3 regions of the Paenibacillus sp. FSL E2-0151 genome follow, and region 2 is predicted to be linked to each of the others. Evidence: riboswitches for the same ligand, from Rfam matches in the RefSeq annotation. Region 2 holds a riboswitch; each other region holds the start of a gene.
The links. Region 2 has a riboswitch for cyclic di-AMP ahead of MHI55_RS00150 (ubiquitin-like domain-containing protein). Riboswitches for the same ligand answer to the same signal wherever they lie in the genome.
Positions count from the first base shown of each region.

Region 1: another riboswitch for cyclic di-AMP. It lies ahead of MHI55_RS07510 (hypothetical protein); the one in region 2 lies ahead of MHI55_RS00150 (ubiquitin-like domain-containing protein).
Region 3: another riboswitch for cyclic di-AMP. It lies ahead of MHI55_RS18115 (3D domain-containing protein); the one in region 2 lies ahead of MHI55_RS00150 (ubiquitin-like domain-containing protein).

Region 1 covers NZ_CP150308.1:1,665,198-1,675,489, reverse strand. Annotated here, with positions in the region: gene MHI55_RS07520 (Nramp family divalent metal transporter) at 363-1,658, shown strand; gene MHI55_RS07515 (HAD family hydrolase) at 1,763-2,446, opposite strand; gene MHI55_RS07510 (hypothetical protein) at 2,621-3,019, opposite strand; cyclic di-AMP (ydaO/yuaA leader) riboswitch at 3,135-3,310, opposite strand; gene MHI55_RS07505 (glutathione peroxidase) at 3,682-4,161, shown strand; tRNA gene MHI55_RS07500 (tRNA-Leu) at 4,309-4,391, opposite strand; gene MHI55_RS07495 (urease accessory UreF family protein) at 4,836-5,537, shown strand; gene MHI55_RS07490 (hypothetical protein) at 5,804-6,007, shown strand; gene MHI55_RS07485 (hypothetical protein) at 6,035-6,670, shown strand; gene urtE (urea ABC transporter ATP-binding subunit UrtE) at 6,701-7,396, opposite strand; gene urtD (urea ABC transporter ATP-binding protein UrtD) at 7,374-8,183, opposite strand; gene urtC (urea ABC transporter permease subunit UrtC) at 8,146-9,237, opposite strand; gene urtB (urea ABC transporter permease subunit UrtB) at 9,259-10,164, opposite strand.
Region 2 covers NZ_CP150308.1:27,780-38,071, forward strand. Annotated here, with positions in the region: gene MHI55_RS00125 (tRNA1(Val) (adenine(37)-N6)-methyltransferase) at 24-803, shown strand; gene rsmI (16S rRNA (cytidine(1402)-2'-O)-methyltransferase) at 804-1,688, shown strand; gene MHI55_RS00135 (AbrB/MazE/SpoVT family DNA-binding domain-containing protein) at 1,970-2,224, opposite strand; gene MHI55_RS00140 (HD domain-containing protein) at 2,542-3,819, shown strand; gene MHI55_RS00145 (TatD family hydrolase) at 4,153-4,923, shown strand; cyclic di-AMP (ydaO/yuaA leader) riboswitch at 5,165-5,418, shown strand; gene MHI55_RS00150 (ubiquitin-like domain-containing protein) at 5,692-6,876, shown strand; gene rnmV (ribonuclease M5) at 7,032-7,577, shown strand; gene rsmA (16S rRNA (adenine(1518)-N(6)/adenine(1519)-N(6))-dimethyltransferase RsmA) at 7,582-8,484, shown strand; gene yabG (sporulation peptidase YabG) at 8,544-9,440, shown strand; gene MHI55_RS00170 (Veg family protein) at 9,594-9,869, shown strand; gene MHI55_RS00175 (small, acid-soluble spore protein, alpha/beta type) at 10,127-10,292, shown strand, end outside.
Region 3 covers NZ_CP150308.1:4,008,164-4,018,455, reverse strand. Annotated here, with positions in the region: gene glgA (glycogen synthase GlgA) at 1-615, shown strand, start outside; gene MHI55_RS18135 (alpha-glycosidase) at 761-2,527, opposite strand; gene MHI55_RS18130 (M20 family metallopeptidase) at 2,796-3,971, opposite strand; gene MHI55_RS18125 (ABC transporter permease subunit) at 4,156-5,619, shown strand; gene MHI55_RS18120 (amino acid ABC transporter ATP-binding protein) at 5,606-6,328, shown strand; cyclic di-AMP (ydaO/yuaA leader) riboswitch at 6,547-6,741, shown strand; gene MHI55_RS18115 (3D domain-containing protein) at 6,744-7,418, shown strand; gene MHI55_RS18110 (polysaccharide deacetylase family protein) at 7,526-8,317, opposite strand; gene MHI55_RS18105 (hypothetical protein) at 8,471-8,812, shown strand; gene MHI55_RS18100 (PspA/IM30 family protein) at 8,924-9,595, shown strand; gene MHI55_RS18095 (DUF350 domain-containing protein) at 9,691-10,092, shown strand; gene MHI55_RS18090 (DUF4178 domain-containing protein) at 10,116-10,292, shown strand, end outside.

The DNA of each region.
Region 1 (10,292 bases), 1.6 Mb from region 2:
TTCCTTTCAATTTAAACTTCTGGCTCATTTTGAAACGCAATTTTGTATCTTTATCAGCTTTTACAACTTTATTATTTTCATGCATTTCAATGCCATGGCTGTATTTTCCCTAAGGTTGGGTAATATACGAAGGGGCATATTCAAGCTACAACCGAAATTTTGTGCTGATACATAAAAGTTGCACTAGACAAAAATAATTGAAGGAGTACAATGTAACAATAAACATAAAAATTTAGATATATCATGAGCGGTTTGTACCGCATCAATATCTCCAAATCAATAATTCAAAGTCAGGTGATTATCGTATGAGTAAAAAAAATCCGTTCAACGCTCCTTCAAGAGAATCATTATCTACTGCGGGCATGGCCCCTTCCCTTGGAGAAGCACATAGTTCCATGAAAGTTCCGCAGAATGCTGCATGGTGGAAGAAATTCCTCGCCTTTGTAGGCCCAGGATACCTCGTTGCCGTAGGTTACATGGACCCGGGGAACTGGGCAACAGATATCGCAGGCGGCTCGCAGTTCGGGTATACCTTGTTATCCGTTATCCTGTTATCGAACCTGATGGCCGTTGTCCTTCAGTCGCTGGCTGGCAAGCTCGGTATCGTCACTGGACGGGATCTGGCTCAAGCCTGTCGTGAACGATTCAGCATGCCTGTTGTTATGATGTTATGGATTCTGTGTGAGCTTGCCATTGCAGCTACCGATCTGGCTGAAGTCATTGGTTCTGCCATCGCATTAAAACTGTTATTTAACATCCCCATGTTATACGGCGTTATCATCACCGCAGTTGATGTACTCCTGATTCTTGTTCTGCAAAACAAAGGCTTCCGCGCTTTGGAAACTCTCGTCATTGTGCTGATGGCAACAATTGCCCTCTGCTTCGGGATTGATCTGTTTCTGGCAAAACCGGATATGGGCGGTGTTCTCCATGGTTTTGTACCAAATGTTGAGATCCTGCAAAACCCGGCTATGCTCTATATTGCCATTGGTATTATCGGAGCAACCGTGATGCCGCATAATCTGTACCTGCATTCTTCCATTGTGCAGACCCGTCAGATCGAACAGACACCACAGGGCAAAAAAGAAGCCATTCGGTACTCGACCATGGATTCTACGATTGCGCTGACACTGGCCCTGTTCATCAATGCAGCCATCCTGATTGTATCTGCCGCTGTATTTCACAGTGCTGGTATGACGCAGGTTGCTGAGATCGCTGATGCCTATCATCTGCTGACACCTCTATTGGGTACTACGGTCGCAAGTATCCTGTTCGGTGTGGCGCTGTTAGCATCAGGTCAGAACTCTACCCTTACAGGTACACTCGCTGGGCAGATCGTTATGGAAGGTTTCCTGAACATTCGAATTCCGGCTTGGCTACGCAGACTGGTCACACGTCTGATCGCCATCATCCCGGCGGTAATTGTGACAGCCATTGCAGGAGAACATGGCACAGAAGAACTGCTCATTTTGAGCCAGGTCGTGCTGTCGCTTCAATTGCCCTTTGCTGTAATTCCCCTGGTGATGTTCACAAGTGATAAAAAAAGCATGGGTGCATTCGCCAACAAATTGTGGCTCAAAATCATCTCATGGGTCATTGCCGCGATTATCGTTGTGCTGAATGTATATCTGATCATTCAGACGATCCGGTTGTTCTAATCTCATTTTAATTGGCTAAATACTAAAAAGGCTGATCAACTCCGGTATTTTATACCCAGTTGATCAGCCTTTATTGTTGCAATCCAATAAACAACCATCTGAATCTAATCCTGATTTGGCATCAGTAACGGCAAGAGTTGATCCAATGATTCAACAGTCCAATCCGCACGTTTGTCATCCGATAGATCTGGCTGGAATCTTCCGTAACCCTGCATAATTCGAATCGTACGCATGCCCAGATTCCGAGCAGGTATAATGTCGTTATCGATCCGATCTCCGATCATGACGGCTTCCTCCGGTTCACAACCTGCCTGCTTCAAGGCCACAGCGTATAACTCAGGGTCTGGCTTGGACACTCCTTCTTCAGCTGAACATGCCAGAACATCAACATACTTCCGCAAGCCGTAACTCTCCAGTCTCTCTTCCGTTCCAGGACTCTGATTGGCAATAATGCCAATGCGATAATGCCGTGACAACTGCTGAAGAACAAAATCTGCTGAAGGAAAAGGACGTTCAAGATCTTTTTGAAACTTCAGCTTGTCCTGAATCTGTTTTTGATGCCCCTCGTCTTCAACAAATGTGCGAATCGCCACTCTCATAGGCCATTGCTCATATTTTCGGTAACAGCTCGCGAACAGTTCGCGTACCGCCTCAATTGTCACCGGATACCCCAAAGCACAAGCTTCACGGACAAACTGTCCGATAATATCATCAACCGGCTCCCATTCATCCACCAGCGTATCTCCAACATCAAAAAACAACCATTTCAATCCACCTACATCCGGCACGCCAATTCCTCCTTGTAAGCATAAAAAAGAAGACTCACCATCCTGCATGAGTCTCCTCAAACTTCCGTTTATCGATGAATCAATTTCATAATACCTTGAGTAAATTCTGAAATTGATTCTAATACATTCAATTATAACAGGCACCTTACACCTGAGCAATCACAAGCTATGGCATTAACCATTGAGGAGAAAGCCAACTTCCCCATTGAGCGAATATACAATCCGGTCTGCGCCCATGCCCCGATAGATGCCCTTAGGATGACTCTGCTCCGTAATGACGCACAGGGATTTCGATGTCCATGAACGGCAGATCTGTAAATAACGACAGGTCAGATTCAGGCTGTTCTCGAAAATAAACACATTGCCTACGCTGCCCTGCGGCAAAAACCATTTTTGAGCTGCAGCCGTATTCATGCGAATGACATGTTCTACTCCGATTCTACGGAGTCTTCGCTCTTCCCCTGCACTGTTGGTTAGAACGGCAAACGGCATTTTTTTGTACATCAGCAATTTGATAAATTTACGTCCTGCTTCATTTGGAGCAGTCACTAAGATCATCTCAGTATCCATCATTCGTTCCTCCCTTGGCGTGAAAAGACAACAAAAAAGAAGCGTGGGGGACCAAGGCCTCCCGAACGCTTCTTAAATAACCCATGGCGAAAACACCATGAACCAGCGTACGGCTTGTTGCCTCTCCCTTTAACGCTTACGAGGTTAGCTGACGGATTCGGGCGCGAGAGTCGCCCTATTTCCGGCTGTCACCGGAAAATTCACCCCATGAATGCCCACTGTCCTGGACAGCACATTCCGTTGGTTCCCCCGTTTCCCATTCATTAATGAATGGAAACTCAGCGATTAAAACATCGTTCGTATATCTTAAGGTAAGATCGAGCGATATTATCGTTTGTTTCGTTTTTCAAGTACAATTTAGTTTAAATTGAAATTACGCTATGAATCATACACCCGTGCCATGTCGGTGTAAAGTCCGCCCAGATCACCAAATCGGCAGATTTTTGCCAATTCCTATCCATAATAACGCTTACAACAAAGTTATACTCTATCTATCTCTTCAAGGCTATCTAATTCTCACTCTGGCGTAAATCACTTCGCAATTCATTCACGTATTCTGCACAACTTGCCTGTTTTGATTCTTTTAACACCATATTAGTTTTGCAATATTTAATTGCAACCAATATAATAGAAGATATAAGAGTAAATAAATGGAGGCGATTTAGATGACAGTCTACGATTACAAAGTGAATACCCTTCGCGGTCAAGAAGTTGAAATGTCCGACTACCGTGACAAAGTGCTCCTGATTGTGAATACGGCAAGCTCATGCGGCCTTACCCCTCAATTCAAAGGTCTGCAAGAATTGCAAGACAAATTTCAAGATGCTCCATTTGAAGTGCTTGGTTTCCCAAGTAACCAGTTTGCACAGGAAAAAGGATCTTCCGACGATATTGCCGAGTTCTGTCAGATGAATTATGGCGTGAGCTTCCCCATGTTTGAGAAAATTGATGTGAACGGCTCAAGCGCTCACCCTCTTTTCCAACACCTGAGCACAGAAGCTCCTGGCCTGCTCGGCTCCAAAGCAATCAAATGGAATTTCACCAAATTCCTCGTGGATCAGAACGGACAGGTCATTAAACGTTATGCTCCCAAAACAACACCGGACAAGATTGAAGAAGATATCAAGAATTTGCTGCAAAAATAATACACAGGCCACCCGTAGCCGGAAGGTAGAGCAACATTCCTCCGGTAATGGATGGCCTTTTTTCAACCCAGATGTCATACTGTTCGAAAAAGACAAAAAAAAGAAGCTTCCCATTAATGGAAAGCTTCTTTTTAATCGTTCATATGATGCGGTCGAGAGGACTCGAACCTCCACGGGCATACGCCCACTACCCCCTCAAGATAGCGTGTCTGCCATTCCACCACGACCGCATGTCGTAAATAATCGGCAACAGAATTGATTATACCGGGTTCAGAACTAAAAGTAAAGTATTTTTTAATACTTCTTTTTCAGCTAGGCATTTTCATCAAAAATCGCATAATCTCGTCATCTTTACCCATGAACTGCATATGATTAGATTTGATCCCCTCTTTTTCGGTAAGAGCCGATCTTGTTGATTCATTTATATATAGTCCTTCCTTATATATAGTCCTCCATGAACTTCACCACATAAATAACACAATAAGTTATATAAAATAACACAAGTATTAAATTCCAGATTTAATCCATTAATTTTCACGGATACTATTGACAAAAAGCGGACATTTATGGGATGATAACTATCATATAATTCGGATTTTTAAACATAAAGCAAACAAAAAGGAATATAAATGTCACTTTAAGTGACATTTAACGAACACAGGAGGCGAATGATTGTGAACCGTGGGAATAAGCTGCTCGATTATGTCAAACTGCTTGATTCCTCTATTCAAGTTGGAGGGTTCACCCATTCCTTCGGCATGGATATCCATATCAGGGAGGGTACCATTCGTAATGCTGAAGATCTCGAATCATTCATGCGTTGTCAGTTGCATCCCAGCATCGTTCGTCTTGAAGGTATGGCCATCAAAGGCATCTATACCGCAGCAGATCACAAGGATACATGGCGGATAGCTCTAATCGACAAGCTCGTCCATGTTCAGCGAACCCCTGGAGATCTCAGAGAACAAGCTGCCGCCATGGGTAAACGATTGATCAGACTCGCACGCGCTCTGCACCCCTGGATTGATTTCAGCCAGCTCGAACAGATCTTTGCCAAATACGATTCGGTTGGCTGCCTATCCACTGTTCACGCCTGGATTAACCACCTCCTCGACATCCCTGTCGAGGAGGCGGTCCTTGGTTACCTGCATTCAGCCATGAATGCCTGCATAACCGAAGCCTCCAAAGTCATTCCCCTGAACAACGATACAACCAAGGATCTGATGGTCCGCCTGGCCATAGATCTGGAGAATGAATGGAAGACCGTCAGCGCCTCGGCTGCGGATGGACTGGCACAGCCAACCTCGATGTCCATGAAATCATTTTTCCCCAGTTTCCATATGCTTGGAGCTGGACTTCATGCCTACAGGGCCTAATCCTCTTCCTCCTCATACCCGCTCCCCTTCATTCAAACAAACTAAAAAACACGCGGCAACCTCCTTGCCGACGTGTTTTTTTTCATTTTATTTGTTTTATTTACGTATTTACGCCATTTATAATCACAAAATACACTTTTTTCCGTCTTTTTTAATTGTTAGATGACGAATTTACGTATATAATGAAACATACAGCTCGCATTTCTATATATTCTACATGAAGAAAGAGCGGCTGAATACTACATTCTAACCAGGGGTGAACCCTTTTGAACAAGAAAAAACCAGTTACTCCGTTCGGATGGGCCATCAAACGACGGCTAACCGAACTTCAAGTGGACCAGAAGACCTTTTGTGAACAGCATGGCATCCCACCCTATCGTTTATCCAATCTTATTCACGGCACACGCAAAGCAACCCGATTCAGGCACCTGGTCGCTGATATTTTGGATATTCCAGATGAACTGAGATAAGATTTCTGCCAAAGGAGGGTCTCATCCATGAGACATGTTACATCCGATCTGGAGAGGCTGTCGTTCCAGTCCATACGTCACCAGCTCATCATCATTGATGACAATTGGATTATCCAAAGTTGTAACCGTGCCTGGCAACAGGGACTTGGTCAATGCTCACCAAACCCGGATATACACAGTAGTCATAGACACTACCTGCACCTGACGGAAGCCTGGGCAAAACGAGGCAAGAACGCTAACATGGCACTTGTCGCACAGAATCTGAAAGAACGCGGAATACCCTTTAATCGAAATCATACATATGACATCTGCGTGTATACTGTATACAACGAAAAGAGGTGGTTTCGTGTAGAACTCACCCCTCTATCTTACTCAAATTCAATTCTGGATACCGATCTCGCTTTAATTGCACACATGGATATTACCGAACAGAGAAAGACAGAACACCAATTGAAGAAAGCATTGTCTGAAGTACGCACATTGCGCGGACTGCTGCCTATTTGCGCCGTCTGCAAACAAATCAAGGACGAAGAGGAACACTGGAACTCCGTTGAGAGTTATCTGGAGAAGCATACCCACGCCGAATTCACCCATGACATCTGTCCGGAATGCATCCGGCGGTTATATCCGAAATACTCGAATATCCTGGACAAGCGTTCCTGAAACCTCTCTCCACTCGCCGACTAACTACAACTATACGGAGAGATGATGTTCAAACTGCGACATATCCAGTTCTTGCGGTGTCCCATGCAGGGTTATGGTTCCTTTGTCCATGATATAGATGTAATCTGCGGCACTTCGCACAAAATCAATACTCTGCTCTACCAGCAAAACCGAGAGGTTCCCCTTTGCCTTGAGCTGCAAAATTACCTGCCGAATGTCCTCCACGATAGAAGGCTGGATGCCTTCTGTCGGCTCATCCAGTAGCAACAACCCTGGACGCGAAGCCAATGCCCGGGCGAATGCCAACTGCTGCTGCTGTCCACCACTCAGATCCCCGCCCTGCCGTCCATACATCGTAGCAAGCACTGGGAACATCGCCAGTACATCCTCCGGGAACGTTTTTACTCCCGGTGCACTTGTCTCCAGACCGAGCAATAAGTTTTCTTTCACCGTAAGCTGCGGGAAAATCTCCCGCCCCTGCGGTACATAACCAATCCCTGCCCTTGCCCGCTTGGCTGTGTCCAAGGTGGATAACTCCTGATTTTGCCACTGAATACTGCCCTTGCGTGTTTTGAGCAGCCCCATTAATGTTTTCATCAACGTTGTTTTCCCTACACCGTTACGGCCCATCAGACACACCACCTGTCCGGGCTGTACATCCAGGTTCACACCACGAAGCACATTGCTTTCCCCGTAGCCGGATTCAATTCGTTGCAGCGACAGCATGTTCATCCCTCCTTTTGCCCAAATACACTTCTGCCACTTTCGGGTCTGCCTGTACCTCCGCCATCGTACCTTCCTTCAGCAGTTTCCCTTCATGCATCACCGTTACCTTGGCTGCGAACTCTCGCACAAACTCCATATCATGCTCCACCACCACAACCGAGCGCTCACGCGCAATCTCTTGCAGAAGTCGCCCGGTCTTGTGTGTTTCTTCATCCGTCATGCCTGCGGCTGGTTCGTCCAGCAACAACACCCGTGGCTCCTGCAGAAGCAACATGCCAATCTCTAGCCACTGCTTCTCCCCATGTGATAACGCTCCTGCACGAGCATCAACGCGGTCTTGCAGACCAATCTGGAGGGTAACATGCTCCATGGCAGCACTCATTTTCCCATATCGACGAATACCGATGGCTTGCAAAGGGGAACGGCGAGTCTCCGCTGCCAGCGTCAGATTCTCCTGTACCGTCAGACCTGCAAAGATCGATGGCGCCTGGAATTTGCGTCCCACACCTTTGCGAACAATCTGGTGCTCCTTCAGTCGCGTTAATTCCGTGCCATCCCCCATCTTCACCGAACCGGACATGGGTTTTGTTTTGCCACATATCACATCCAGCATCGTTGTTTTCCCTGCACCATTGGGTCCGATTAGAAAATGCAGGTCATGTTCATGCAGCTTCAGATTCATGCCTTTGACAGCAACGAACCCACCAAAGGCCACCGTAATATCCTCGGCTACCAACACCGCTGATTCCTCAGTAGACTTTAGGTTTTTCCCGAGTGACTTGGACATGCGCACTCTCTCCTCTCCGCTTCAGCAAGCGAACGACATGACGATATACACCTACAATACCGTTTGGCATGAACAAAACGACCGTTACAAAGAGCCCACCAATGACAAACAGCCACCCTTCGGGATAAGCCTCACTTATGCCTGTTTTGGCTGCATTCAGCACCACTGCTCCGATGACCGCTCCAATAAGCGTACCGCGACCACCCAATGCAACCCACAGGACCATCTCAATGGAGGGTACAATCCCCATCATCGATGGCGAGATAATACCCACCTGAAGAACAAACAACATGCCCGCGATGCCTGCAAGCGCACCGGAAAAAGCAAAAGCCAGCGTTTTATATCCTGCCGGATCATATCCGAGGAATCGCACCCGATTCTCTCCATCACGCGCAGCTTCGAGCACTTGACCGAACCGGCTGTTCACCATCCGACGACAGAGCATATAAGCGATCACCAGAACAGCAAGCGTTATATAGTAGAGAGCAATCGTCGTTCCAGCGGAATGAAGTGTAAAACCAAAGATTGAATTATATCCGGTGATGCCATTTGTCCCACCCGTCCATTCCTGTTTACCAACAAAGAGTGTTACCGTAATAAGAACCAAGGCTTGAGTCAGGATGGTAAAATAAACACCGGTGATCCGGTTACGGAACGTAAACCACCCCAGGGCAAAGGCAAGCAATGCCGGAAGGGCTATCCCCAATAACAACGCCACCGGGAAAGAGCGAAACGGTTCCCAGAACCACGGTAGACCACTGAGACCACTCCATCCCATGAAATCAGGAAGTGTTGCTCCACTGGCCTGAAGCTTCAGATACATCGCCATCGCGTATCCACCCAGACCAAAGAACACCCCATGCCCAAGACTCAGCACACCCCCATAACCCCAGATCAGATCGAGACCAATGGCCAGGATTGCCAACGCCAAAAACTTGGCTAACAGACTCAGACGAAACTCCGTGGAGATTAGTGGAGCAAGACACATCATGATCAGTACAACCGCCCAGATGATTCTCATTTTCAGACTGCCAGTCTTGAGTAAAGCGGACATGAACTAACCCCCTTCTTCACGTTAATCGAGACTCCGTGTGCGCATCGCGACCAAGCCACGTGGTTTCCATTGCAGGAAAGCAACGATACATACAAACACAAGCACCTTGCCAATGGAGGCCGAGGTATAGGTTTCGAACAGCGTGTTGAACATACCAATCCCCAGTGCACCACACACGGTTCCAACCAATTTTCCCACCCCACCCAGAACAACGACCATGAACGCATCCACAATATAATACGTACCAAGCGAAGGACCAATCGGACCAATGAGCGTTAATGCACAGCCAGCAATTCCGGCAATGCCCGAACCAATCGCAAAGGTCATGCCATCCACCCGCCGGGTCGAAATCCCAAGACACCCCGCCATGCTCCGATTCTGCATCACAGCCCTCATTCGTCTTCCGGAAGATGTTCGATAGATATAGAGATACATACACAGCAGCACAACCGCAACCAGTGCGATAATGAAAATTCGTTTATACGGAAATACAATACCATCCGAGATCGCCAATCCCCCATTGAGCCAAGCCGGACTGGATACTCCCACATTGGGCGCTCCGAATATCGTACGGGCCAGTTGTTGCAGCATCATGCCTACACCCCATGTCGCCAGCAGACTGTCCAGCGGCCTGCCATATAGATGCCGGATCAGCACCACTTCAAGCAACCAGCCAATCAGAGCCGCTACAATGAACGCAATCGGCAGAGCCACAACAAAGTAGGCACCAAACCACGCCGCTGGAGCATAGGACAAGAACAGATTTTGTGTTACATATGTTGCATATGCACCGATCATGATCAGTTCACCGTGAGCCATATTGATGACATTCATCAGCCCAAACGTTACTGCAAGCCCCAATGCAATCAACAACAGAATTGAACTGATACTCAGACCATTGAACATCTGCAGGATAAACATATCCATCGCTATCCCCTCCTCCATACCGTGACTCTCGATATTTCACATGAATTCAATTAGCGGCAGTAACATTTTTCACATCACAGTAACGCTTTACCGCGATACGGTAAGAGGATGTGTTGTCACACCCTCGT
Region 2 (10,292 bases):
GTACCGGAGGATGAGCGTAACATATGGAAGAAAATGAAGTTGTGTTACATGAGTCAGAGCGGATTGATGATCTGCTCTCTCATGATCTGAGAATCATTCAAAGTGATGAAGTGTTTAGTTTTTCGATGGATGCCGTATTATTAGCCCGGTTTGCTTCCGTACCTAAACGGGGTCGTATACTTGATTTGTGTACGGGTAACGGGGTGGTTCCCATTTTGCTTACAACGCGTACGCAGGCTAGTCTGGAAGGGATCGAGATTCAGCCACGTTTGGCTGATATGGCGCGTCGCAGTGTGCAATTAAATGCATTGGATGAGTCGATTATGATTCGTGAAGGTGATTTGCGAGAACTCGTGAAAGAAACAGGACATGCTGTATACGATGCAATAACCGTTAATCCTCCATACATGCCTCTGAATGGCAGTGATCTCAAGATGAACACACATCAGGCAATGGCACGTCATGAGATCGGATGTACCCTGGAAGAAGTGATTCAGGCGTGCAGTCGACTTGTACGTAATGGCGGCAAAGTATCAATGGTTCATCGTCCGCAACGCCTTGCAGAGATTATCTCGCTCATGCGCGAATATAAGCTGGAACCAAAACGGATTCGGATGGTACATCCCCGTGCTCATTTGGAAGCCAACATGGTGTTAATTGAAGGAATGAAAGATGGTAAACCGGAAGTTAGGATGCTTCCTCCACTCATTGTCTACAATGAAGAGGGGAAATACTGCGAAGAGATTATGGATATTTACTATGGTCAGCAACATGCTGAGCGTACTACGAAAGGAGGGCTTTAGATGACTTTGCATATTCAAAAAAGCTATGCGGAGCAGCCTGAAGGATCAGGCAAGCTCTATCTGGTTGGAACACCCATTGGTAATCTGGAGGATATGACCTTCCGTGCCATCAAGACATTGCAGAGTTGTGACATCATTGCAGCAGAAGATACACGTCAGACCCGAAAGCTGCTTACCCATTTTGAAATTACACCTTCCATGCTGTTTAGTTATCATGAGCATAATAAGGGGGCGAGTGGACCTGAACTGATACGCTATATAATAGAAGGAAAAAATTTGGCACTCGTCAGCGATGCCGGTTTGCCAGCCATTTCGGACCCTGGTTCTGACCTTGTACAGCTTGCACTGGAAGCCGGAATAACGGTCATTCCCATCCCGGGGCCCAATGCTGCGTTGTCTGCTCTGATCGTGTCCGGATTACCGACGGAGCGTTTTACATTCGGCGGTTTTTTGCCGCGTGAGAAAAAGGACATGCGAAAAGTGCTGGAGGCGTTTGACGAATCCAACGGGACTTTGTTATTTTATGAATCGCCTCACCGTATTCGGAAAACATTAGTCCACCTTGAAGAAATTCTGGGTGATCGCTCGATTGTCCTGGCTCGTGAACTAACCAAGCGTCATGAGGAATTCGCAAGGGGTACTGTGAGGGAATGCATAGACTGGCTTGAAGAACATCCACCTCTTGGCGAGTACTGCTTGCTGGTAGAGGGCATTAAGGAAGAGGAGCGTAAGGCTGAGCGCGAAGCATGGTGGCAGCTCATGTCACTCGCGGATCATGTCAGCCATTATGAGGGTGAAGGACATAACCGCAAAGATGCAATGAAAAAAACGGCTACCGATCGCGGTCTGGCGAAGCGTGATGTATATAATGCATTAATCGAGTAGTAATCTAACCAAATATTTTCTGTTGTGGGGAACATAACCTGAAAAGAAGCTTATATCCAACCTTAGTGGAATATTAAAAAGAGCAGAGTGGCTAAAAAAATTCCGAACAAATTTCATCGTTCTCTCCCAGTTCGCGTGTGACAGAATCATTTTGGGTAATGGAACCCATAACAAGGCAAAAAAATACCTTCCGCGGTGGGGTTCACACCGGGAAGGTCATTAAGGAATATTAAAAAGGTTAGAAATAACAATTTAGATAAGTCCAGTATACCTGGTTTTTCTTATTTTGTCACAGGTGCAGGGATTTCGGAAATACATTCGTTACAAACAATTTTACCTTTGAAGTAAGTAACGTTCTCTGCATTACCACAGAAGATACAAGCAGGCTCGTATTTTTTCAACATGATGCGCTCGCCGTCAACGTAGATTTCCAGAGCATCTTTTTCACCAATACCGAGCGTACGGCGCAATTCAATTGGAATAACTACCCGTCCCAGTTCGTCCACTTTTCTTACAATACCTGTTGATTTCATCATTATAATCAGTGCTCCTCTCAGCTAACTATCTTTGTCATTATTCGACATTATTTTATGTTTTATGATACTCATCATACCAACGATTCCCAAATCAGTCAACCTTAAAATTAGCTTAAAATTAAGGATGTTTTTCACAAGGTTACTGGTGGTAAGGGATTGGAAGCCGTTTTTCGCATTTAAACCTCAATGTCAGCTTTGTCGATTTGGAAAACGACAAAACTACTTCATTCGACAAAGTTCGTCATATGGTGTCGAATCTTAGATGAATCGCAGAGCTCAAAGCGTTAATATAAAAGAAATTAAAGGAGTGAGTCGACATGGAACAACGTTTAACGGAAGAGAAAGTATTCAAAGATCCGGTACATAATTATATCCACGTGCAAGATCCGGTTATATGGCAGTTAATTAACACCCCGGAATTTCAGCGTTTACGCCGGATTCGTCAACTGGGTACTTCTTACCTTACCTTTCACGGAGCAGAGCATAGTCGGTTCTCACATTCACTAGGTGTTTATGAGATCACACGCAAGATCATCTCTCAATTTGAAAGAAGTCATTATTCGGATTGGCCGAAGGAAGAAAAGATTGTAGCTCTGTGTGCAGCTCTACTTCATGATCTCGGGCATGGGCCATTCTCTCACTCCATCGAGGAAGCTTTTGACATGAATCACGAAGATTGGACTTGTCGCATTATTACAGGTGATACCGAAGTAGGGGCGATCTTAAGACGGTATGCTCCTGATTTTCCTGAGAAAGTAGCGTCTGTCATTCAAAAAACGTATGAAAAGCCGATTGTGGTGAACTTGGTGACCAGTCCGCTTGATGCAGACCGAATGGATTATTTGCTCAGGGATGCCTATTTTACAGGTGTAAATTACGGCACGATTGACCTTGATCGTATCCTTCGGATGCTGCGTCCTTATCATGGGCGGATTGTAGTCAAGGAGTCAGGCATGCATGCTGTGGAGGATTACCTAATGTCTCGGTATCAGATGTATTGGCAGATTTACTTCCATCCGGTAACTCGTAGTTCTGAAATTATATTGCGGCAAATATTCAAGCGAGCGAAAACACTCCTACAACATGGTTTTCAATTCCGCTTCATGATTGATCCACTCCCTCAATTATTTGAAGGAGAATTATCCGTGGATGAATATTTGCAGTTGGATGAAGCATTAATTCAGACGGCATTTACGCAGTGGCGCAAGGAGGACGATACTGTTCTGAGTGAGTTATGCGAACGTTTTATGGATCGCAAGTTATATAAGTATGTAGAGCTTGAACAGGTCGACTTGACAATGATGGAAGAGATTCGGGAAGCTTTTGTACAGGCTGGCCTCGATCCCGAATATGATCTTGAAATTGATTTTCCTTCGGATAATCCGTATGATGTGTTTCGTCCGGATGAATCCACAGATAAGCAGATTCTTCTTCTGGATCGACAGGACAATTTACGTGAGTTGTCAGAAGTATCTGACATTGTCCGTTCCATCAGTGGGCTTCACCGAGGGAAACATCATTTGTATTACCCGCAAAACAAGGTGGATGCGATTATTCACGAATTACCGTCACATATACGCCCCTATTTCTTGTAATCGTGTGGGTATAATCCGATGAAGAATTTCGATATCAAAACACTTTCTAAAAGAGCTATTTTCCATGATACAGTAATCTGCTTTAATGGGGAGTATATGTAGATCGACATAATTTTGTAAATGCAAGCAGGCAGAATGAGCACAATTAGCAATATATAGATCAGAATATCCGTATATCTTCTATATATTGTAGTTGTGAAGAAACAAACGTAATGATGTAATACACAGATTACCCAAAATGTTTTATGTATGAGTCAATGAATTATTGAATTTTACAAATTGGATTTTGAAAAAGAAGATAGTCGTTATTTCGACATGAAGGGAGATACAGACATGATGCTGTTCGACACACATACACATCTGGATGCACCACAATTCGACGAGGACCGCGAGGACATGATTCAGCGTGCTGTGGATGCAGGAGTTGGTCGCATGATCAACATTGGCTTTAACCGGGAGACAATTCCAACCACAATGAAACTCGCTGAAACATATGACTTTATATATGCAGCTGTAGGGTGGCATCCCGTAGATGCGATCACAATGCAGGAGGGCGATTTGGAGTGGATTGCATCTTTATGCAAGCATGAAAAAGTGGTTGCGATCGGTGAGATTGGATTGGATTATCACTGGGATACTTCACCAAAAGAAATACAGCATCGCGTATTACGACAACAAATTGCTTTGGCGCGTGAAGTGAACATGCCAATTGTCATCCATAATCGGGATGCGCATGAGGATATCATAAGAATTTTGCGTGAAGAGAAGGCGGGTGAAGTTGGTGGTGTGATGCACTCGTTCTCGGGTAGCTGGGAAACAGCAAAAAGTTGCCTCGATATGGGCTTCCATCTCTCCTTCGGAGGACCGATCACATTCAAAAATGCAAAGCAACCCAAAGAGGTGCTGGAGAAGGTTCCTATGGACCGGTTTTTCATTGAAACAGATGCTCCATATTTGACACCGCACCCTTATCGTGGGAAGCGAAATGAGACAGCGCATGTACGTCTGGTTGCAGAGGCAGCTGCGGAAATTAAAGGCATTTCGGTGGAGGAAATTGCTGCAATAACAACCAAAAATGCCATGGAACGATTTGGGATTCGTTAAAAAAACGAGCAAATGAGGTGAAAAAGGCAGGTAAGCGGAGGTAATTTGCCCTTTGATCCAAATAAATCAAGAATATTACAATATTTTAACCAAATATTCAGAAAAACGTACTTGATCAACGCTTTACAACATGCATCAAAACAGGATATCATCTTTTCAGTGAATTGTTGTGCGGAAAATTGGACAGATGTTCGGGGGATGAACAAAGGGACACTTTCCGATGAAACAACATTACTTTCATGAATCAGTCTCGCTGAGTCTCCGTTATCGGAGAGCGGGGGAACCAATAGGGCTTAAACATCGGTGTATTTGGCCGATGCGCAACGTTCGCTGACCCAAAAGCAGCGAAGGGAACTGCGAAGCCATATTTGATTTCTTCTTTGGGTCTCGGGGTGAATTCAAGGGCGTCCGCCATGAGCGGGTGACCCAAGATAGGGCGGCTCTCTTTCGCCCGAACCCGACAGCTAACCTCGCAAGCGGAAAAAGAGAGGCAACCTCGTGCATGAATTTCCGATATTCAAAATCATTCGGAAGCCACGGAAGAGTTCCTCTTACACTCTTTCTTTGGCTTTTTTGTTTTTGAATAAAAGAAATATTGTCATCATACGGTAGGTATTCAGGAGGATGACATCATGTTGCGAAGATTGATTCATGGTGCAGAATCGGATTATGTTGGTCCAATCTGTGTTCTGTAGAAAATTTGGTATAGTCACGTCAAAGACATCATGCATTACTTTAGACGGCGAGGCTATGAAGGAGGACGGAGAAGTGGGCACATTCCAACCAGAAGAGACCCATGAGTCACGATCATCCAGTAAGTCTTTCGCGTTGCGGTGGAAGCATGAGAACATGCGTCAAATGGCATTGATCGCGATTTTCTCAATTGCGCTTACAATCATGATCTTGTTAGTCGTTTACGGTCAGGCCGGGAAACAAATTTCGCTGGTTATTGATGGCAAAGCTCAGGTGGTAGAGACTCGTACAGGAATGCTTCAGGAAATGCTGGAGGAGCAGTCGATCACAGTCAGCCCTCACGATAAGGTATCCATGTCCATGAATGGGGCGATTACAGATGGAGACCGAATCGTTATTGAGCGGGCCGTTCCAGTTAACATTACGGCAGACGGAGACACCAAGACTCTGTATACAACCGATTCATCGGTAGAAGATGCAATTCAAAAATCAGGTATTCAAGTTGAAAGTAATGATAAAGTGTATCCGGCGCTTGGAACTGCGATCAAAGCGGAGATGAAGATCCGTGTAGTGCGCGTAACAAAGCGTACAGTGGAAGTAGAGCAACCGATCGCTTACAAAGTCATTAAAACGGCTGACCCTAGCTTATACAAAGGGGATAACCGTGTCGTTGTGAACGGCAAAGAAGGCACAATTGTGCAGCATATCGAAAAGGTATTTCAGGATGGAGAATTGGTCTCCAAAAAAATGGTCCGCAAATCTGTCGCGAATAATCGTGTAGATAAAGTGATCGCTGTCGGCACCAAAGCAAAACCGGTCGTGAAAGAACCTGAGATTCAGACCGTATCGGCTCAAACTTCAACAACCAAAAAGGCTACAACAACGAACTCGAAGAAAACATCTGCCTCGGGCAGCAAAGTGATTACCGTATCCGGGACTTCTTTTAAATACTCCAAAGTACTTAAAAATGTATCCATGACTGCCTACTCTTCTGAAGAGCCTGGCATTGGAACTAAAACAGCTTCCGGTACTCGTGTAACGGAAGGGCGTACCATTGCGGTTGATCCCAAAGTCATTCCAATTGGCTGGTGGGTATATATCGAAGGTCTGGGATTCCGTCGTGCGGAAGATACAGGCGGTGCCATTAAAGGCAACAAAATTGATGTGTATTATGACAGTGTGAAGCATGCCCTGAATTTTGGACGTAAGAAAGGCAAGACGGTCTACGTGATCGGTCCGGTGAAGCCGGAAGCGAACTAAAATCGTTTTACTTTGAAATGGGAATGCTATAAAATAGTTGCATGAATGATTCATGCGGAATATGCGGCGGAGGAGTCTGAATTCAGTCTCCCCCGCCGTTTGGCAGAGAAGAGGATATTCCTCTTCTTTTTGCGTTAGAAAGGAAGAAATGGAACATGATAAAAGAAGTCATTGTGGTGGAAGGCCGTGACGATACGGTAGCTATCCGTCGGGCCGTGGAAGCCGATACCATAGAAACAGGTGGATCAGCAATCAACCAACGCATTCTGAAGCGGATTGCGCTTGCTCAGGAGAGACGGGGAGTCATTGTACTGACAGATCCGGATCATGCTGGCGAACGCATTCGAAAAATTATTGCGAACAAGGTGCCAGGCTGCAAACATGCCTTCATTCCGGAAGCCGATGCAACGCGCAAAGGGGACATTGGGGTGGAGAATGCCTCACCAGAGGCGATCCGTCATGCTCTGGCGCGCGTACATACTTCATACGAAGGTGCTCCGAGCCTGATCGATTGGGAGGACCTGATCGCGGCAGGACTTATTGTGCATCCGCAGGCTGCTGCACGTCGCATGGAGATGGGCAATCTGCTGGGCATCGGTTATTGTAACGGGAAGCAGTTCCACAAACGTCTCAGTGTATTTCAGATTACACGGGAAGAATTCTCTACAGCATTAGCGCAAATTGAACGTGAAGGATTGTGAGCATATGAAGAACATGGAAGAGACGATTGAAATTGCAACGCCCAAGCGTACGAAAGAGATTATTCAAAGACACGGATTCTCATTTAAGAAAAGTCTGGGTCAGAACTTTCTGATCGATCAAAATATACTTAACAAAATCGTTAATGCAGCCGATCTGGACGAGTCCAAGGGCGCACTGGAGATCGGGCCGGGTATTGGAGCCCTCACGGAGCGGCTGGCTCGGGTAGCCGGTCCCGTCACAGCCGTAGAGATTGACCAGCGCTTAATCCCAATCCTGGGAGAAGTGATGCAGCCTTATTCAAATGTACGTGTTCATCATGGGGATGTGTTGAAGCTTGATTTGGCTGAGTTGTTTAATACGGATTTTGCATCCGTGGACAAAGTCAGTGTTGTGGCTAACCTGCCTTATTATGTAACGACTCCAATCATGATGAAACTTCTGGAAGAGAAGCTGCCGGTAGACAGCATTGTTGTCATGATCCAAAAAGAAGTGGCTGAACGCATGGCTGCTGCACCGGGATCAAAAGACTACGGTAGTCTAAGCATCGCAGTTCAGTACTACAGTATGCCGGAACTTGTGTGTATTGTGCCTCCTACGGTCTTCATTCCGCAACCTAATGTGGAATCAGCTGTCATTAAGCTGAAAGTGCGTGAGCAGCCGCCAGTGGAGATTCCGGATGAAGCACACTACTTCGAAGTGGTACAGGCTTCTTTTGCCCAGCGGAGAAAAACAATCTCAAACAACTTGAAGGCACGTTTCTTCACAAAGGAGAACCGGGAACAGGCAGACATTCTGCTGGAGCAGGCAGGTATTCAACCGTCCCGGCGTGGAGAGACATTGAGTCTGCAAGAGTATGCCACACTCAGCACCGTAATGTGGGAAGCTGGGGTACGTGCAGCGCTGTAAAATTTGAATGAACCAAACCGGGTCTTTGCCCATACGATGGGGTAGAGGTGATTACGTTGATGAATATCGGAGACTTGGTCGTTCGGAAGTCATACGGCGGCGATGTGACTTTTCGGGTGGAAGGCCTCCAGTTGGATGCTGCGGTCATTAAAGGGACTGAGTTCCGGCTGATTGCCGATTCCCCGGTGGACGATTTGATACAGGTTCCCTACGAACCACAAAGCGCCAAGACCAGACAGGCGCATATTAAAGCACATCAGACCCTGTCCCGTCTGCAGCAGAATCGTATGGAACAGGCTGAGCGGAATCGTGAAGGTCTGGTACAGGATTGGACTGCCCAGCAGGAACCGGCTTATTTTGAAATGCCTGGAAAGGTGCTTCATCTGGATGGAGATCCGAACTATTTGAAAAAAAGTATGGATCTCTATGAGCAACTTCGTGTGCCCGCAGAGGGACAGTATGTCCATGAATCGGCAATGGCAGATACCTTATACCGCTTATTACCCAAAGTACGTCCGGATATCGTAGTTATTACGGGTCATGATGGGGTGTTAAAGACACGTCAGCCCTATGACTTATATAGTCTTGGTAGCTACAAGAACTCGCAAAATTTTGTATCGGCCATTCAGGTGGCCAGACAATATGAACGCCATCTGGACGCCCTCACTATTGTTGCAGGGGCCTGTCAGTCCCATTTTGAGGCACTGCTGCGCGCTGGAGCAAACTTTGCCAGTTCCCCAGGCAGAATTCTCATTCATGCACTTGATCCGGTCTATGTGGCAGCCAAGGCCTCCTTTACTTCTGTGCGCGATACGGTCAACATGAGTGATGTTCTGCACAATACCATCAGTGGTAGCCAGGGTGTGGGTGGTGTCGAGACACGGGGGAGTTACCGGGTAGGTCTGCCTGGGCTGAATGATTTATCTACGCTAAAAGTGAACCCGTCGGCAGTCTGATGTAGGCCATTTAAAGTCCCAATTTGGGGCTTTTTTTGTTTGCAAAAAAATTCATTGACAACAACTTTTTGATGCTGATATAATAATTAGTTTTGATTTGACAATGACTGTAAAATCCGGTATAATGGACAAGAAAAGAGGTGGTCGTCGACAATGGCTAAAAACACGCTGTTGGATATCAAACGCAATCTCGATGCACATATTGGTCAGAAAATTATGTTGCGGGCTAATGGTGGCCGCCGTAAGACCATTGAGCGTACGGGTGTATTGGAAGAAACGTACCCTTCTGTTTTTATTGTTAAGCTTGATGAGGAGCAAGAAACCTTCAAGCGAGTATCTTATAGTTATGCGGATATACTTACGGAATCGGTGGAAGTCATGGTTTATGACCCGGGCAGCCAGACGCATAGCTCCTATATGGAGACGTAAGTATCGATTTACAGGCGATTCGCCCCACAAGGCGGATCGCTTTTTTGTTTTCTTTAAACACCAATTCTCCCTCTAACGTAACCCATACATACTCAGGAATGAGCGAGGAACGGTCGCGGCATACTATATGGACAGGTGAAGGGACAGTTTCTTAAGCAATGTAGGAAACTGAATATGGCCTGGTGACAAAATGTCCAAAACGTGAACGAACAACGAACTCATCACATTATGAAGGATACTTTGGAGGAGGATGGTTCATGAGTCGCAGAAGAAGAAGTGTCATGTCAGAGGATCTGAAGAATGAGCTCGCGAAAGATCTGGGCTTCTATGATACTGTGCAACAGGAAGGCTGGGGCGGAATTAAAGCCAAGGATGCAGGAAACATGGTAAAACGTGCAATTCAACTTGCTGAACAGGCTGCGC
Region 3 (10,292 bases), 3.1 Mb from region 2:
AAAATTGAGCTGCAAAAGGAACTTGGACTTCCTGTTCGTCCTGATGCACCTCTTATGGTCATGGTCACAAGGCTTGTGGATTCCAAAGGACTTGACTTGGTCTGCCGTATCCTGGATGAATTGTTGTATTATGATGATATTCAATTCGCTGTACTTGGAACAGGGGAGCAGTCCTATGAACACTGGTTCCGTGAAGCCGCGAATCGTTATCCACTTAAAATGTCTGCACAGATCAAGTTCAACGACGGATTATCCCGTCGGTTTTATGCAGGCAGTGATATCTTCCTGATGCCGTCCAGATTCGAACCGTGTGGTATTAGTCAGTTACTGGCTCTGCGGTACGGTAGTGTGCCTCTCGTAAGGGAAACAGGCGGTCTGAACGATACTGTGCAGGCATATAACGAGTTTACTGGAGAAGGTAATGGTTTCTCATTCACAAGCTTTAACGCTCATGACATGATGAGTACCATTCGGCGTGCTGAGGAGATCTACAAACAGCCAGAACACTGGAAGAAAATTGTGAAAAATGCAATGGGCGGAGAATACAGCTGGAATGTCTCAGCTGAAGAATATATGGATATTTATCGTCGGATCACACTTGACCTTGTAAATTGATGTAGTCTTGAATGAGTCACAGCACATGATGCTGTGGCTTTTTTAATCAAATAAACAAAACACTTCCAAAGTTCAGAATGAAGTATCATCTGAGACGGTGGAAGTGTTTTTCTTTTCTTTTATATGACTGTTCAGAATTTAAACCTCAGCAGTGTTGGATGGTTGTCGGATCAAGCTGTCTATACAAAATGCGGTACCCATAGGGGTCAAGCTTAATATTCATCATTCCATCGGTTGGAAACACAGGCTCTTCAGTTAATGCGTCTTTCCAGTCTTTTGTTTCCATAGGATGAGAGAGCGTTCGATCTTGAGGTGTATTGTTCATCCATACGGTAAAGTGAAGGTTGTCATCCACACGCTCGTAGACGATACAGGGATCATTGTGATCAGCCTTGAGGAATCGGAAGCGTCCTTTGCGCAGGGCTTCATTGCTTTTGCGTAGATCGATCATCAGACTATAGAAATCATACAATTCTCTGTCTTGCTTGTCCGGGTCCCATTCCATACATTTTCGACAATCCGGGTCAGCATCACCACTAATCCCAACTTCGTCGCCGTAGAAGATACAAGGTGTACCGATATAGGTGAAAAGAAATACAACCGACAACTTTAAACGGCGTTTGTCTTCTCCTAACCGGGTGAGCAGTCGTGGGGTATCGTGGCTGCACAGCATATTAAAGATCACTTCATTGGTTTGTTGCGGATAGCGCATAATCAGTGAACCCATCTCGTTGGCAAAATGATAACCGTCCATTGAACCACAGAAGAACTGAAGCACTTTGTCGGCAAATGGATAATTCATGACGGAATCGAATTGATCTCCCATAAGCCAGGTCAAGGAGTCGCTCCATACTTCACCAACAATATAGGCTTCAGGGTTCGCTGCCTTAACGACCTTGCGAAAATCACGCCAGAAATGGTTGTCCACCTCATTTGCTACATCCAGACGCCACCCATCCAGCTTAATTTCCTTGATCCAGTACTCAGCTACATCAAGTAGATATGCCTTAACCTCAGGGTTGGCTGTATTGAACTTGGGCATGTTGCCATAGAACCCAAATGTATCGTAGGTTGGTATACCATCCTTGATCTGAACCGGATATTCATTGATGTGGAACCAATCGGCATACTTGGAGTTTTTTCCATTCTGGAGAACGTCTTGAAAAGGAGGGAAGTCTTCGCTGCAATGGTTAAACACCGCGTCAAGCATGACACGTATACCCAGGCGATGACATTCTTCTGTCAATTGTTTAAGCAGGGCATTATCACCGAAATGGGGGTCGACTTTTTTATAATCAATCGTGTCGTATTTGTGGTAGGAATTGGCCTGGAATAACGGGGTAAAGTAAATGGCGTTCACGCCAAGTTCAGTTAGGTCATACAGATGATCCAGCACACCTTGCAGATCTCCACCAAAATAATTGTCCAACTCAGGTTTGCCACCCCAGTCATGCGTTTCTTTTGGATTCAGCTTGGGATCTCCATTAGCAAACCGTTCCGTCATGATCTGATAAAAGACGGCTTCTTTGGCCCACTCGGGCACCTTAAACACATCAATTTCATGTATATACGAGAACTCATAATATCCTCCAGTTGGATAGGGGGTCTCATAATGAATTCCGTTATCCGCAAGAAAAACATCTTCTGAACCGGCAGTTATCCGAAATATATAAGTGAGACGTTTGAATTGTGGCTTGACGGCAGCCTCCCAATAATCAAACATGTTATCAGAAGCAGCCTTCTCCAATTGAATTTCCTTGTATGTTCCGTTCCAATCGTACTTATCTCCGGTCAGTGCAGTCACGTAGTGCACATCATTACGTTTGGTTCGTACGCGCAGATGTATGGTAGACGAATTATAAGCATAAGCCCATTTGTCACGAGGAACATGATACATGGCTTCGAGCAGCATGACAGCACCTCCTGAATATAGGATAAGTTATGAAAACCAGTCTTTTTGAACACGCACTTATAGTTATAATTAACCAAGTTAGCCAGCAAACGAATCACATTTACTGTAATAAAATGTATTATTTTCATCGTTTTCAAAGGTTTCTTTCACAGCATTTCCAGCTTTGTGCTGAATATACTTACAGCTAATTTAGAAAAAAGGGTGCCCTGAACAGCTTGGAATTCAAGATTGTTCAGGGCACCCCTATATAACATGTTGAAAGTGAATTTTAGCGAATAGCTTGCTCGAACTCCGTGCGGATGGTTTGAAGCAGCTCTGGCTGGCTCAGTACGTCATAGGCTGTTGTTGCAAGTGCCTTGGCTCCCAGAATCATGCCATCCAGCGCACGCTCCTGAAGTGCAAGGTCACGGAAGGCTATGGAGTGCAGTGTATGCACCTCGTCTACAACACGAATGTAGGGATGAATTGCAGGACATTTCAGGGAAACGTTACCTATGTCCATAGAGCCGTGATCATTACCACTCACAATCTCTTCTTGCGGGATCCCAAGTTCCATCAGATTTTGACTAAACGCAGCTGAGAATGCTTCATTGGTAACCATCTCGTCATAGGACGTTTCATAGTTGGATGTCACCAGCTTGCATCCTGTCTGGAGAGCAGAACCTTCAGCGATCTGAATCACACGTTCTGTGAGGATATTCAGTTCTTTGCGAGTTGCTGCCCGTACATAAAATTGCGCAGAAGCATAGTCAGGAATGATGTTTGCTGCCTGACCTCCGTTGTTGATCACACCATGAATCCGAACGCTGCTTTTAACTTGTTGCCGAAATGCATTGATTCCGTTGAACGTTTGAATGACAGCATCAAGTGCATTAATACCTTCGTGCGGACTTGCAGCGGCATGTGAAGATCGGCCATGGAATTCAAATTGCACTGCATCAATAGCCAGTGAGCTGCCTGACTTTTCGTAGGCATAATATGGATGCGCCATGAGAGCGACATCACAGTCATCGAACAAACCTGCTTCAGCCATCGGAACTTTGGCACCACGTGTCTCTTCAGCGGGGGTACCAAACACTTTAATGGTTCCACCTACTTCATCCAGAATAGATTTTAGCCCAACAGCGGCCCCAAGACTCATCATACAGATCAGATGGTGACCACAAGCGTGACCGATCTCCGGCAAGGCGTCATATTCGCACAATAAAGCAATGGTAGGGCCTGGTTTGGCGGCTGAATAGGTTCCGATAAAGGCTGTCTCCAGACCAAGGATTGGAGCCTCTACAGTGAAACCGTGGAAGAGCAGTTCTTCTTTCAAACGGGCAGAAGCGAGATACTCTTCATTTCCCAGTTCGGGGTTGGCACCGATATATGATGAAATGGTTTTAAAACGGGAAGCATATTGATCAATAACCGTTAGAATTTGTGATTTGTTAGCTGTCATTAGTAAACTCCTTATGCAAAAATGAAAATAATTCATTGATTATATCATGTTTGCTTTATTTTTTTCAGAAACAAGTCAAGATTTGTATTGTCAAAATGCATTGCATAATCATGCATTGTACTTTATAATGACTCAGTCATCAACATGAGAAGCATACAAAGTATTGTAAGGGGAGAGAAAAAGGTTGAAATTAATAAGTCGTTACACCATGATGCTGTTGACCTTTGTTATTCTGCTGACGACTGCCGTTCCTGTGGCACTTGCTAGTGGAACTACAGATAATTCAAGCAGTAAAAAGCTGGTGCTCGGTACAAGTGCCGATTTTGCACCATATGAATTCCATAAAGTGATTAATGGCAAAGATGAAATCGTCGGCTTCGATATTGAGATCGCCAAAGAGATTGCCAAAGATCTTGGCGCTGAGCTTGTGATTGAGGATATGGGCTTCGACGGTCTTCTGCCTTCATTGCAGAGCGGGCGTGTTGATCTGGTGATTTCAGGTATGACGCCGACGGATGAGCGGAAGAAAAGTATCGATTTTTCCGACACCTATTATAAGTCAAAACAAGTGATTATGGTTCGCAATGTGGATAAAGACAAATATCCAACCATGGCAGAACTTGAAAATGCGAAGATTGGCGTTCAGAAAGGCTCCATTCAGGAAACGATCGGACAGAGTATTCCAGGAGCGAAGCTTACTGCGCTGGATAAAATCTCGGATATCGTGCTTCAACTGCAAACAAAACGCATTGACGCGGCAATCGTTGAAGATACCGTTGCTGTAGGTTATCTGGACGATATCATTGGACTTGCTGCTGCTGTTCCGGACGAAGAGCAAGCAGAAGCGGCAATCGGGATTCGTAAAGGTAATACCGAGCTGCTAGCTGCAGTAAATGGAACACTGGAGCGACTGAAAAGCGAAGATAAAATCAATCAGATGGTGACGGACGCCAGCCTCTTGATGGCGGATAAAGCGAACAAATCACAAAATATTTTCCAAGTATTCTGGGAGTACAAAAGTTTCTATGCTACAGGTGTAGGATACACACTTCTGTTGTCTGCACTTGGGGTTATCTTCGGGGTAATTATTGGATTGATCATCTGTTTGTTCCGTTTGCATGACGCTGCAATCTTGCGCTGGATCGGTACGGCTTACGTTGAAGTGATCCGTGGCACACCGATGTTGGTACAGTTGATGATTATTTACTATGGTTTTTCCCTGAGCTTTGGCATTAACTTCACTGCACTTCAGGCAGGTATCATTACACTTTCAATCAATAGTGGTGCCTATCTGGCGGAGATTTTCCGTGCAGGTATCCAAGGTGTGGATCGTGGTCAGTTGGAGGCAGCGCGTTCATTAGGTATGGGAAGAGGCGCCGCGATGCGTTATATCATATTGCCACAAGCCTTCAAAGCTGTATTACCAGCGATCGGTAATGAATTCATAACTATCATCAAAGAATCCTCCATTATCTCCGTTATCGGTATGGTGGACATTATGTATCAGGCAAGTGTAGTCAAGAACATTACGTACCAAGGCTTGAGTCCATTTTTGATTGCAGCAGCCATCTACTTTGTAATGACGTTCATTTTGTCCAAGCTGCTGGGACGACTGGAAAGGAAGTTGAGTGCAAGTGATAGACGTTAGACAATTACACAAATCTTATGGAAATAACGATGTGCTTAAGGGCATAAACGTGACGATTGGCAAAGGTGAGGTTGTCGTGGTCATCGGTCCTTCTGGTTCAGGTAAAAGTACGTTCTTGCGTTGTCTGAATCTGCTGGAACAGCCTACCTCAGGAGAGATTGATTTTGAAGGCGTGTCAATCACGGACCCCAAGCATAACATTAACGCAACTCGTGAGAAAATGGGCATGGTGTTCCAGCACTTCAACCTGTTCCCACACAAAACGGTAGAGCAAAACATTACGATTGCTCCAATTAAAGTGAAGAAACAATCCACTCAGGAAGCGGAAAAAATTGCTGCTGATCTGCTTAACACCGTGGGCTTGTACGATAAAAAAGATACATTCCCGAATCAGCTGTCTGGTGGACAGAAGCAGCGGATCGCCATTGCTAGAGCATTGGCCATGCAGCCGCATGTGATGCTGTTTGACGAGCCTACGTCGGCACTGGATCCTGAGATGGTCGGCGAAGTGCTGGATGTCATGAAACGTCTTGCAGAAGGCGGAATGACGATGGTCATCGTAACCCATGAGATGGGTTTCGCACGTGAAGTGGGAGACCGCATCTTGTTCATGGATGGCGGGGTTATTGTGGAAGAGGGAACACCTGATGAGGTGTTTGGAGCACCCAAAAATTCACGTACACGTGATTTTCTTGCGAAAGTACTCTAAACGATGTGATCAAATAGCGTTACTGACTTCGAGTCGGTAACGCTATTTTTTATGGATAATAATGACGTATGGATTCGGAAAAGTAACTATTCTGTTACCAAATGTAAAGGAATCGGGTCAACCAAACTTTCTGAATTAACCAGTATTCTTACAAATGCTTACATGCTAAAAACCATTTGGTAAGAATTACTACAAGTTCAGGTTACAAAATTGTGATATATTGAACTCTGCCGAAACTTCCGGACAGGGAGTGCGGGGGATGTAACGATGCAGATTGTGCAGGGGGAAGATCTACAGCACACTGCTTGGGGTGAATTGGGTACATAACGTTTCAAATGTAACGAAGAACCTATAGGGTGGGCTCCTCATCCGAATCCGACAACTAACTTCGCAGGCACAATGAGGGAGGAAGACCATGATTAACAAGAAACGTATAGCCAAAACAGCAGTAGCATTAATGACAACAGCAATGCTCATTCAAGCCGTTCCGGCTCACGCCGATTCAGTTCATGTGGCCAAAGAAGGGGATACCTTCTACACCTTATCAAAACAATATGGAGTAGCACTCAACACGTTAATTAAAGCAAACAACGACATTTCGGCTTACAACATTTATGGTGGTTTGAAAATTACGATTCCCGGTAAGGCAAACAATGTAGCAGACGCTGCGGCAACGGAGAGCAAGACCCAAGCGAAGACTGTTACTACAGCAAGCTTGGACGTCAACGCAGATAATAAAGTTGTTCAAGCCTGGGGTAAAACATTCGATTACAGCAAAGCTGTGAACGTAAAAGCAACGGCATACTCTGCAGATCCGTCTGAAAATGGAGGCTGGGGTGCAGTCGATTATTTCGGAAATGACCTTGAACTGGGTACGATTGCAGTTGATCCAAGTGTAATTCCACTTGGAACCAAAGTACTGGTAACTGGTCACAGCCATCCAGGATTGCCAAAACAGGCTTTTGTAGCCACAGCGCGGGATGTGGGCGGTGCAATCAAGGGTCACCGGATTGATATCTTTATCCCGGGTAGCAAACAGTCTGTAAGCTCATTTGGTTTTCAGGATATCGAGCTGTACATTCTGAAGTAGAGAGAAAATAACATTTAAAATGAATTCAAACAGGGTGTCTGCCAGTCGCTAATTCGCGATTGAACAGCACCCTTTTAATATTCTCATTATTTGTTATCACGGTCATCCTAATCTTTGGCCTTGGGCAATCCCAGCATTTCGTCCAAGGTGACCAGTTCATATCCCCGATTACGTAGTTCCTCAATAATTTCAGGCAAAGCCTCAATCGTGCCGTTCAGGTTTGACCCTACACCGCCTCCAGCATGTTGCAGAACGATGGAGCCAGGTTTCACGGCAGAGAGGATGTTATCTTTCACCTGTTCCTTTGAAAGGCCTTTCCAGTCCAGGGAGTCTACGTTCCAGTTCACAATGCTATAATGTTGTTTGGCAGCCCATCTCAGCTGTTCTTCATTAATGTCTCCATAAGGTGGCCGAATCATCTTGGGCGTATATCCCGCCAAACGTTGAATAATATCCCCGGTATGTAAAATTTGTTTGCGAAAGGCATTCATCGACAGCTTACTGAATTCAGGATGATTGTAGCTGTGATTACCAACCATATGCCCTTCCTTAACGATGCGTTTCACTAGATCCGGATGTTTCTCAGCACGACTACCCACGATGAAGAATGTAGCTCTGACATTGTATTTCTTCAATACATCCAGCACTTGTGGAGTAAACCGTGGATCAGGTACATCATCAAAAGTCAGTGCAACCTTCTTGGTTGAAGGACCATTGGTTTTGAACGTATCGGCATATTTTTGACGTAATTGTCCCAATGTCAGTTGTTCTTCTTCCGCAGAATCCGAACCTGATACGGATTCACCTGGCGGGCTTGAAACATCCCGCGATGAAACTGGAGCATGAGATCCCCCGAGAAAAATAACGATAACCATCAGCATAATGAGGCGTACGCGCATAATATCGGCCTCCTTTTTCAAAATGACGTTCTCCTTGGTATACCCGGGGGCTCCATAAAATATGCGCAGTGTGAGAAGTTTCATTGTGGATTTAGCTCATGACAGCCATAATTCCTCCATATATAACATATAGAAAAGGATAGGTGGATGGGTATGAGTACATCTGATTTGAAATCCATACGTTTACAGGTGATTGAAGCAGGAGAAGATAAGGTTTTTCTCGTTACCGGAGGAAAGGCGCATATTGGCGCCGTAGCCACGTTCTATGTGGATCATGAGCGCGTAAGCGGGACGACGGTACATATTCCCGGGCATAAAGAACAAGAGCTGTGTGAGCGGCTTGCCCGAAAGGCAGCCTTGCAACTGAAAGTAACCGTTACGGTGATCATGGGTATCCATTTTGATTCCATCACGCGGATGCAGATCGACGAAATCGTGCAGACTGCAGAGAGGTTGATGGAGGATCATCTGAACAAAGATAAACGATCTTCCTGACATAAGAGCCATCGAATGTTTTGATTTTATTTGCTAAAATTGAAACGAGTTGTAGATTGTTACGTATGTATGTTTATATACGATGTAATATCGACTAGGAGGAATAACATAATGTCCATTTTCAAACGTTTGCGTGATCTAACCATGTCTAACATCAACGCCATTATTGACAAGGCGGAAGATCCAATCAAGATGACGGACCAATATATCCGTGACATGCAAGAGGATCTGGAAGATGCGGAGAAAGCAGTAGCTCAACAGATCGCCATTGAGAAGAAATTCAAGCAGTTGTTCGAAGAGCAGGAAGCTCTTGTGAAGAAACGTGAAGAGCAGGCGCATACGGCGGCACGTGCTCAGAATCTAGATTTGGCTCGACGTGCTCTGGAAGAGAAAAAGGTTGCTGAAGAGAAGATGGCTGAGTACAAAACCAGCTATGACCAAAACAAGGCTTCTGCAGATAACCTGCGTGGCAAGCTCGACGAGATGCGTAAGCAACTGACTCAAATGAAGAACAAACGCGAAACACTGGTAGCGCGTTACAATGCAGCAAAAGCCCAAACGGAAATCAACAAAGCGTTGAATGGGTTTGGCTCTGATACCGCAAGTGCTGGTATGAAGCGTATGGAAGAGAAGATGATGCAGATGGAAGCACAGGCAGAAGCAAGCAACGAAATGTCTTCCAAAGGAAAATCTTTGGATGAAGAGTTCGAGAAGTTGGGTAAAGATCAGGCTGTTGAAGACGAACTCGCAGCATTGATGAAACAGTACGATAATAAGAACTAATACCTTGGTTGTCAGCAAGGTTAACCAGCGGAGGAGAAGAGTATTTCTCCTTCGCTTTTAAATGCGGTTCATGTTGATATGTGGGGGCTGTGTAAATGGATTTGAACATTTTGGCGATGCTGGTCTGGACCGGATCTGGTTCGGTTTTGCTGTTTGTCCTGATGTATGTTGATTCACTGTTCACGAAATATAAGGATTTTGCTGAAGTTAAGGCTGGCAATATGGCCGTTACTACACGTATGGTTATGAAATTATTTGCACAAGGATATGTACTCGCTACGTCCATTTCTACGGCCGGTCACCTGGGAGAAGCACTGCTGGTCTCCGTTGTATCCTTTATCATTTTGTTGATTCTGGAGAGTGTTGTACACTTTATGATTCGCAAATGGGCCAATCTGGATCTGGATACGGGAATTCAGCAAGGGAAGACAGGGTACGGATTGTTCTCTGGCGCTTTACATATCGTGGGCGCACTGATTATTGCAGCTTGTTTATAAGATAAGGAACAGGAGTAATTCTCATGAGTGTATGGAAACGAATTAAAGGAATACTAACGAAACCTGAACCACCGCAGGCAGAGAAAACGATGCTTCAGCTTGCACCTGGTGATATCTGTGAGGTTTCTCTGGTCACTTATGAAGTCGTTGGTCGGGTACAAAATCGTGCTCGAAATGCAGTTGTGCTCACGCTGCAGGAT